Regions from separate parts of the Oceanobacillus sp. FSL W7-1304 genome, predicted to be linked through region 2. Evidence: predicted binding sites of a transcription regulator. Region 2 holds the regulator's gene; the other holds the start of a gene.

Region 1 (4,443 bases), 1.0 Mb from region 2:
AAACAATATTAAAGACACAAGATTATTCATAGAAAAGTCACTGAAAAGACTATCCGAAAACAATGGGTATTGGGCAGGTATTTGGTACAATGCTATACTCGTCGGTTCGATAGGGTATTTATATATTGACTGGACTGCGAGAAAAACTGAAATCGGGTATTGGCTGGGAGATGACTATGTAGGAAAAGGACTGGTTACTTGCGCTTGTCAAAAGCTTATTAATCATGCATTTATGGATTTAGAACTTAGAAAGATTGAAATCAATGCAGCATCAAAAAACACGAAAAGCAAAGCAATACCAGAGCGCTTAGGTTTCAAAAAAGAGGGAGTTATTCGCAACTTTGAGTATTTAAACAGTGAATACCTAGACAGGACTGTTTATGGATTACTCAAAGAAGAATGGACTATAAACAGAAGTCCTTAGTTTTTATTTATATAAATATTCTTAATTATTTGTTACAATAAAAATAATTATTGTGGGAGGGGATACATGGTGAATCGGAGAGACCTAATCGCGCCAACAGATTATAATATTGTAATGGAGATGGAAAAGCATGCTACAAATACAGAACGAACGGCACTAATATGGGAAAATGAAACAGGTCATACAAAAGAAGTGACCTATGAACAATTAATGAAAAACGTTAATAAAATAGGTAATGCCCTTCTTGAAAAAGGACTAAGGCAAGGAGATAAAGTACTTATAATGGTACCTCGACTAATCGAGGCTTATGAAGTATATTTGGCAGCAATCAAAGTCGGGGTTATTGTTATTCCAAGCTCTGAAATGCTAAAAACAAAAGACTTGCAATACCGTGTAAGCCATGGTGAAGTGCGTGGAATAATCAGCTATTATCCTTACGTAGAACAATATAAGGATATTGAGGAGTATGATGAGCTAATCAAATTTGTGGTTGGTGAGACTCGGGATGATTTTTATTTTTTAGATGAACTACGAGAACAACAATCTGATGTACTAGAGATTGCATCGACAACAAAGGATGATATTGCTTTTATCTCCTATACTTCTGGTACAACAGGAAGTCCAAAAGGTGTTGTTCATACACATGGTTGGGGCTATGCGCATTTAAGGACGGCTCCAGAGCACTGGCTTTCTATTAAAGAGGGAGATAGAGTATGGGCAACGGCTGGGCCTGGTTGGCAGAAATGGATATGGACTCCGTTTTTATCTGTGCTTGGTACAGGAGCAACTGGCTTTATTTATCACGGAAAATATGATGCACAAAAATATTTAAGCATTTTAGAGAAGCAAGCAATCAATGTCCTGTGCTGTACGCCAACAGAATATCGAATGATGGCAAAAGTAGATACGATTAGCAACTATAATCTCTCGGCTTTAACAAGTGCTGTATCTGCTGGTGAACCATTGAATGTGGAGGTTATTGATGTATTCCGCAAGTATTTCAATATCACAGTTCGCGATGGCTATGGTCAAACTGAAAACACATTACTATTAGGAGTAATGAAAGGAATGAAAGTGAAACCTGGTTCCATGGGAAAACCAACTCCAGGTAACGATGTGGAAATTGTTGATGACAAAGGTCAACCAGTCTCAACGAATGAAGTTGGTGATATTGCTGTGAAATTAGATAGTCCAGCTCTTTTCAGAGAGTACTATAAAGATATAGAGCGGACAAAGCATTCTCGCCGTGGAGAATACTACATCACTGGAGACAGGGCACGCAAAGATGAGGATGGCTATTTTTGGTTTGAGGGAAGAAGCGATGATATTATAATTAGCTCTGGCTATACGATTGGTCCATTTGAAGTGGAAGATGCTTTGGTCAAACATCCATATGTTCAGGAATGTGCTGTTGTCGCAAGTCCGGATGAGATTCGAGGAAGTATTGTCAAAGCATTTGTCGTATTAAAAAATAATATAGATCATGACGAAACAGCATTGGTCAAAGAATTACAAGAGCATGTTAAAGCATTAACAGCACCATATAAATATCCAAGGGAAATTGAGTTTCTGGACGAGCTTCCAAAAACAACCTCTGGAAAAATCAGGCGTGTTGAATTACGCCAAAGGGAAGCTGTTAAATAAAGTATATCCAACGATCTCGACTAATAACTAGTCGGGATTTTTCACTTTTTATAAAAAAATTTATCAAAACACTTGAAAGTCAAAAAAGGTCAGAGTATAATGTAGTTAAGGTCAAAGATAGTCAAAGTCAAACTTGAGAACGATATGGAATATTTCCAAGGAGGAATGGAAAATGAAATGTCAACAATGTGGAACAAATGAAGCAAATATAAATGCGCAAATGCAGATAAATAATCAGCGAGTGGAAATGCACTTATGTGCTACATGTTTCCAAGAGCTTCAAGGAAAGATGATGAATTCAAATGACTTCTTTTCAAATTCTCCGTTCGGGGATTTCAATGAAGCATTTTCAAATAACTTCTTCCAAGGTAATGGAGCAAGCAAAACGGGAACACAAACAAAACAAAAAGCAAACAAAGGGAATGGCTTGATTGACCAATTAGCAAAAAATCTAAATGATGCAGCACGTGCTGGTAGCATTGATTCTGTAATCGGCCGTGATAAAGAAATTAAACGAGTTATTGAGACTTTAAATAGAAGAACAAAAAATAATCCGGTTCTTATCGGGGAGCCAGGTGTTGGTAAAACAGCAATCGCAGAGGGACTAGCAGTTAAAATTGTAGAAGGCAATGTACCTGCCAAGCTGCTCAATAAAGAAATTTACTTGCTTGACGTTGCTTCACTTGTAGCGAATACAGGAATACGCGGACAATTTGAAGAACGTATGAAAAAACTGATTGAAGAATTGCAAGCACGTGAAAATGTTATCTTGTTTGTCGATGAAATTCATCTAATCGTCGGTGCTGGGACTGCAGAAAGTTCCCAAATGGATGCAGGAAATATCCTAAAGCCGGCACTAGCTCGTGGTGAACTGCAATTAATCGGTGCTACGACATTGAAAGAGTACCGTCAAATTGAAAAGGATGCGGCACTAGAACGCCGTTTGCAGCCAATCATGGTCAATGAACCTTCGCAAGAAGATGCTATTCAAATCTTAAATGGAATCAAAGATCGTTATGAAGCATTCCATGAAGTTCGATATTCAGATGAGGTTGTTCGTGCATTTGTGACACTATCAAGTCGCTATATTCAAGATCGTTTCCTGCCAGATAAAGCAATTGACTTGATGGATGAGGTTGGATCACGTCTAAACCTGGCAAATGCCCAAAAAGATTCCGATTCCTTGCAGAAACGTTTAGATGAGGTAGTCAAAGAGAAACAAGAAGCGGCAGAAAAAGAAGAATATGAACGTGCTGCGAATCTAAGATATCAGGAAATTCAATTACAAAAGCAAGTTGAAAAAGCCGTAGACGGTGAAAAAGTACTAGATGTCGACATCTCAGATATTCAATTAATTGTCGAAGAGAAAACAGGCATCCCAGTAACGAAAATGCAAGCAGATGAACAAGCAAAAATGAAAAATATTGCCGAAAACCTGCGTAAGAAAGTAATTGGTCAGGATGAAGCAGTTGATAAAGTTGCTAAAGCAATCCGCCGTAGTCGTGCAGGACTAAAAGCGAAAGATCGCCCGATTGGATCCTTCTTATTTGTCGGACCAACTGGTGTAGGGAAAACCGAACTGACAAAAGTATTAGCAGAAGAATTATTTGGTACGCGTGACTCGATGATTCGTCTTGATATGAGTGAGTACATGGAAAAACACGCTGTGTCTAAGATTATTGGATCACCTCCAGGCTATGTTGGTCATGAAGAGGCAGGACAACTAACTGAGCGTGTTCGCCGCAATCCATATTCTATCCTGCTTTTGGATGAGATTGAAAAAGCACATCCAGACGTACAGAATATGTTCCTGCAAATTATGGAAGATGGTCATTTGACCGATTCACATGGCAGAAAGGTCAGCTTCAAAGAAACTGTGATTATTATGACAAGTAACGCAGGAACTGGAGTAAAATCAGTCAATGTTGGCTTTAACAGTGATCGTCATGAATCTGTATCAACATTGGAAAACCTAAGTGACTACTTTAAACCTGAATTCTTGAACCGTTTCGATGCAATTGTTAACTTTAATGAGTTAGCAGAAAAAGATCTATTAAAAATTGTAGATTTAATGCTAAAAGATCTTGAAGAAACGATTGAAGAAAATAATATTCACATTACAATTTCAGATGAAGCGAAGCAAGAGCTCGTTAAACAAGGCTATGATGTACGATTCGGTGCAAGACCATTACGTCGTGTCATCCAAGATAAAATTGAAGATCAATTAACAGATTTAATTCTAGAAGAAGAAACAGTCGATAATGTGCATGTCGATGCTGTTGATCAGGAGATTGTCGTTCAGAAAAAGTAATAGCTTAAGTGAAACCCGCTGCGTGTTTGCAGCGGGTTTTTTTGTTTATGTAAGTTAGGGAATT
Region 2 (4,443 bases):
AATACATCACGTTCACCTGCATTTAAAGTTCTATTCGCATATTGTTGAAGAAAACCCGGTTGTGTAAGAACCATCAATTCATTTAGTATATTTCCTGATGTATTTTCTATAATACCTAAGTCTATGCCCAATCGCACGTTAGAAATACATTTTGCAGCTTCTTTTGATTCAATTTTCCGGCTATACTGCAGTACACCGTAGGAACGAAAGATACGATCCTCGAGTTCTATACCTGATCGCTTCATAATATAATTTCGTGCGACTCGTTCATGATCGATTAACTGATTCACAACACTCTCTAAGTCCTCTACAATATCTTCCTCAGACTTTCCAAGCGTAATTTGGTTGGATATTTGGAAAATGTTACCAAGCGCTTCACTGCCCTCTCCATAAATCCCTCTAACAACAAGGCCAAGCTGACTAATCGCTGGGATCATTCGATTAATTTGCTTTGTCATCGATAAGGCGGGAAGATGCATCATAACAGACGCTCGCATTCCTGTTCCTACATTTGTTGGACAGCTAGTTAAATAACCTTTTGTTTCATCGTATGCATAATTTACCTTCTCTTCAATCCAATCATCGAAATCAAAAGCTTCTTCCAATGCCTTTTTTAACTGTAAACCAGGAAAATAAAGCTGAATACGAATATGATCCTCTTCATTTATCATGACTGAAACTTGCTCATTTTGTGAAATCATAACAGCAGCATGCTCATCGTGCTTTACTAAATGAGGACTAATTAAATGCTTTTCAACAAGCACGCTTTTTTCTACAGGTGTCAAATCTTTAATTGAGACAAATTCTAAATTCTTATAGTTTTGGAAGGTTTGATGTTCATATTCCTTCTTAAAAAAACTACGAATATCATCCAATTTCTCCTGTTCAGCAAGGATTGGATACGTAACATTTGCAAAGTTCCGTGCTAAGCGAATTCTACTACTCATCACAATATCATTATCAGGCCCTTGTTCGTGCATCCAGGGGCTAAGTGCTTCTTTGATAAAATGCTCTAAGCTCAAGATCCATCACCTGCTTCCGGCTCTTTATCCCCTTTTTCCAATGCTTTTATTTTATCCCGAACTTTTGCAGCTTCTTCAAAAGCTTCTGCTTCAATTAATTGTTGCAACTCTTCTCGATAGCTTTTCAGTTGTTTTTTTAATTGTAAGCCACTTCCAGCACGTTTTGGTATTTTGCCAAAATGCTTCGTATTGCCGGAATGTACTCTACGAAAAATTGGCTCTAGCTTGGAAGCAAAAGACTCATAGCAATGGGCACAGCCAAACTTACCAACTTGCTTAAACTTTGAAAATGTCATTCCACATTTCGAGCATTGCAATTCTTTTACCTGGTTTAATTGATTATCACTCATGCTCGTCATCTTTATCGTGTCAAAATTAAATAAACCAGTTAGTAAATCATGAAGGGAATAGCCTTCCTCTGGATATGTGATATACCCCTTTTTCTTAGCACATGTCTCACACATACTTACTTTAGTTTCTTGTCCATTAATTACCTGTTTTACATGAAGTGTAGCTGGCCGTTCATGACATTCCTGACATTCCAATATCTATTCCCCCTTTACATACAACCTCTTTACAAAATCATCTGTAAAATACTGCTTTACTCACCTGCATACTTTAAGGTTAAAAGCATTTTTGATAGTATACGAGCACGTAATTCATCTCGTAATGGAAGTTTAAAAGCTAATGTCGTACGATCCATTGCACTAAGCATAATCTTTGCCTCGCGCTTTGTAATGATGGCTTCTTCTAATAAACGTTCTAAAACATCAATAGACGATCGCTGGGAAATAGAGCCATCAATCATCTGGATAATTTCATCAATAAGTTCCGACTTATCCTGATGCTTAATTCGCATGATACGAATATAACCTCCACCACCCCGCTTACTTTCTACTATATACCCTTTTTCTACAGTAAAACGCGTATTAATTACATAATTTATTTGCGAGGGAACACACTGAAATTGATCTGCAATTTCACTTCGCTTAATTTCAATTGCATTCTGCCCCTTCGCCTGTAGAACCTTTTTCAGATACTGTTCAATTACATCCGAAATATTGCTCATCTGCCCTACACCTTTCTGTATGAATTATCCAGCACGTTGTCTTTTGACTTTGACTATCTTTGACTATAGTTTCATTATACGCCAAAATGAAGGAGATGCAAACAACTTATGTATATATCTTAGACAAAATTAACAAAAACGAAACCAAAAACCTTCCACAAATTATCTGTGGAAGGTTTTTGAAATGGCATTATTTCGTTAATTCGGAGATGTTTTTTACTCCCTGAAATCGGGAGATCTCTTCAAAAATGGTAATCAGACTCTGTTTATCTTTCCGACCCATTTTTATATAGAATTTCCTTAAGCTGCTTTCTTGCCTTATAATCTCGATATTTGTTATAGAAAATTGCTGTTTTTCGATTACCTCTACTACTTGATTGATTTGAATCGTTTCATCAACAACCAATTCAATAAACGTGGTAGTCCTTGACCTAGGAAATATTCTTTCAATATGATTGAGGAAAATCAGACTGATTAATATAATAAGCGTTGTGAAAATAGCAACACTATACATACCTGATCCTACAACAAGGCCAATTCCAGCTACAGCCCAGATAGAAGCTGCTGTTGTCAGCCCACGGACTGTTCCACCATAAACAATAATCGTTCCTGCTCCAAGGAATCCAATTCCACTAATAACATAAGAGGGGATACGCGCAGGATCAAATCGAATATTATCATTTACTTCATTAAATGTACTAAACCCAAATAGGGACAAAATCATCATTAAACAAGCACCTACACCAACAAGAATATGCGTGCGGAACCCAGCAGAGTGATTATTAATCTCCCGTTCAAAACCAATTAAACCAGATAATACTAATGCAACAAGCAATCTTGTAATAATTAATAAAAAGTCTTCCCCTAATAGCTGATCTGCCCATGATTGCAAAGTTTATCCCCCCTTTAAGAATTACTATCTGTTTCTATATATAAATCGTTTCATCACGATTTTCTAATCTTATATAAGAATTTTTTATGGAAATACCCTTCTCGAGTTTATTCCTTGTTAAAAAGATTGTTAAACCTTTTATTAACTATATGAAAACAATTCATAATGATGAAAGAGATTTTCTGGATAAAATTAAAACAGTAAAACGACTTGCTTTTTCCAAACTTGTATAAGATTTGACACGCTCCTTGAAAAGCTCAAACTTTACCGGATTTTAACTTAGCAAAGATAAAATAAATTGTTTTATGTCGAAAAAAACTAAATAGGAGATTTTAAATGGTATTTCTACAGCATCCTATATATTTCCACACGCAGAACTCCAGTATTATCTCTAGCCACCATGTCTTCAATATATTCACCGTAACTACAATGATCTCTTACAATAAAATCGAATTATTTTATAGGTTTCTAAATCCATTATTCCGGATTCAAGAAACCGCCTTATAGTATCCATCAAGTTCCTACTTTGTGAGTTGCTTCTATTGATATCTATAGAAGATAAAAATAAACGATGATATTGCACTTATTCATTTCAATATCATCGTTATCTATATACATCCTTACCTTATTATTGAAAAAGCTAGCAAGCCATAATTTATTATAGATATACAAAAAGAGTTAAAATACATTATCTGTATTTTAACTCTTTTTCATCTGCCTGGCGGCGTCCTACTCTTGCAGGGGCAAAGCCCCAACTACCATCGGCGCTGAAGAGCTTAACTTCTGTGTTCGGCATGGGAACAGGTGTGGCCTCTTCGCTATTGCTACCAGACAATCCTCAAAAACAAGGACAAGTTTTATTATATGCATTTCCGAATAAAAATGCAAGGTTTTTTTGAATTTATACCTTAAAAACTAAATAAGAGTAAACAAGACATCAAATAAAGAATTTAGTTAAGTCCTCGATCGATTAGTATCCGTAAGCTCCACGTGTCACCACGCTTCCACACCGAACCTATCAACCTCATCGTCTCTGAGGGATCTTACTCACTCGAAGTGATGGGAAGTCTCATCTTGAGGGGGGCTTCATGCTTAGATGCTTTCAGCACTTATCCTTTCCACACGTAGCTACCCAGCGATGCTCCTGGCGGAACAACTGGTACACCAGCGGTGTGTCCATCCCGGTCCTCTCGTACTAAGGACAGCTCCTCTCAAACTTCCAACGCCCACGACGGATAGGGACCGAACTGTCTCACGACGTTCTGAACCCAGCTCGCGTACCGCTTTAATGGGCGAACAGCCCAACCCTTGGGACCGACTACAGCCCCAGGATGCGATGAGCCGACATCGAGGTGCCAAACCTCCCCGTCGATGTGAACTCTTGGGGGAGATAAGCCTGTTATCCCCGGGGTAGCTTTTATCCGTTGAGCGATGGCCCTTCCATGCGGAACCACCGGATC

What was found. Region 2 encodes CtsR, which represses protease genes until heat stress. Its sites were predicted from a motif close to ATGGTCAATAAAGGTCAAACA; they were not measured.
Region 1: a site for CtsR is predicted at 2,144-2,164, ahead of NYE61_RS08025 (ATP-dependent Clp protease ATP-binding subunit). Genes of this name have one in related genera too.

The regions. Positions count from the first base shown of each region.
Region 1 covers NZ_CP150211.1:1,591,022-1,595,464, reverse strand. The annotation lists gene NYE61_RS08035 (GNAT family protein) at 1-424, shown strand, start outside; gene NYE61_RS08030 (acyl--CoA ligase) at 494-2,068, shown strand; gene NYE61_RS08025 (ATP-dependent Clp protease ATP-binding subunit) at 2,241-4,379, shown strand.
Region 2 covers NZ_CP150211.1:2,609,491-2,613,933, forward strand. The annotation lists gene NYE61_RS13255 (protein arginine kinase) at 1-1,022, opposite strand, end outside; gene NYE61_RS13260 (UvrB/UvrC motif-containing protein) at 1,019-1,567, opposite strand; gene NYE61_RS13265 (CtsR family transcriptional regulator) at 1,624-2,091, opposite strand; gene NYE61_RS13270 (MgtC/SapB family protein) at 2,282-2,983, opposite strand; rRNA gene rrf (5S ribosomal RNA) at 3,700-3,815, opposite strand; rRNA gene NYE61_RS13280 (23S ribosomal RNA) at 3,934-4,443, opposite strand, start outside.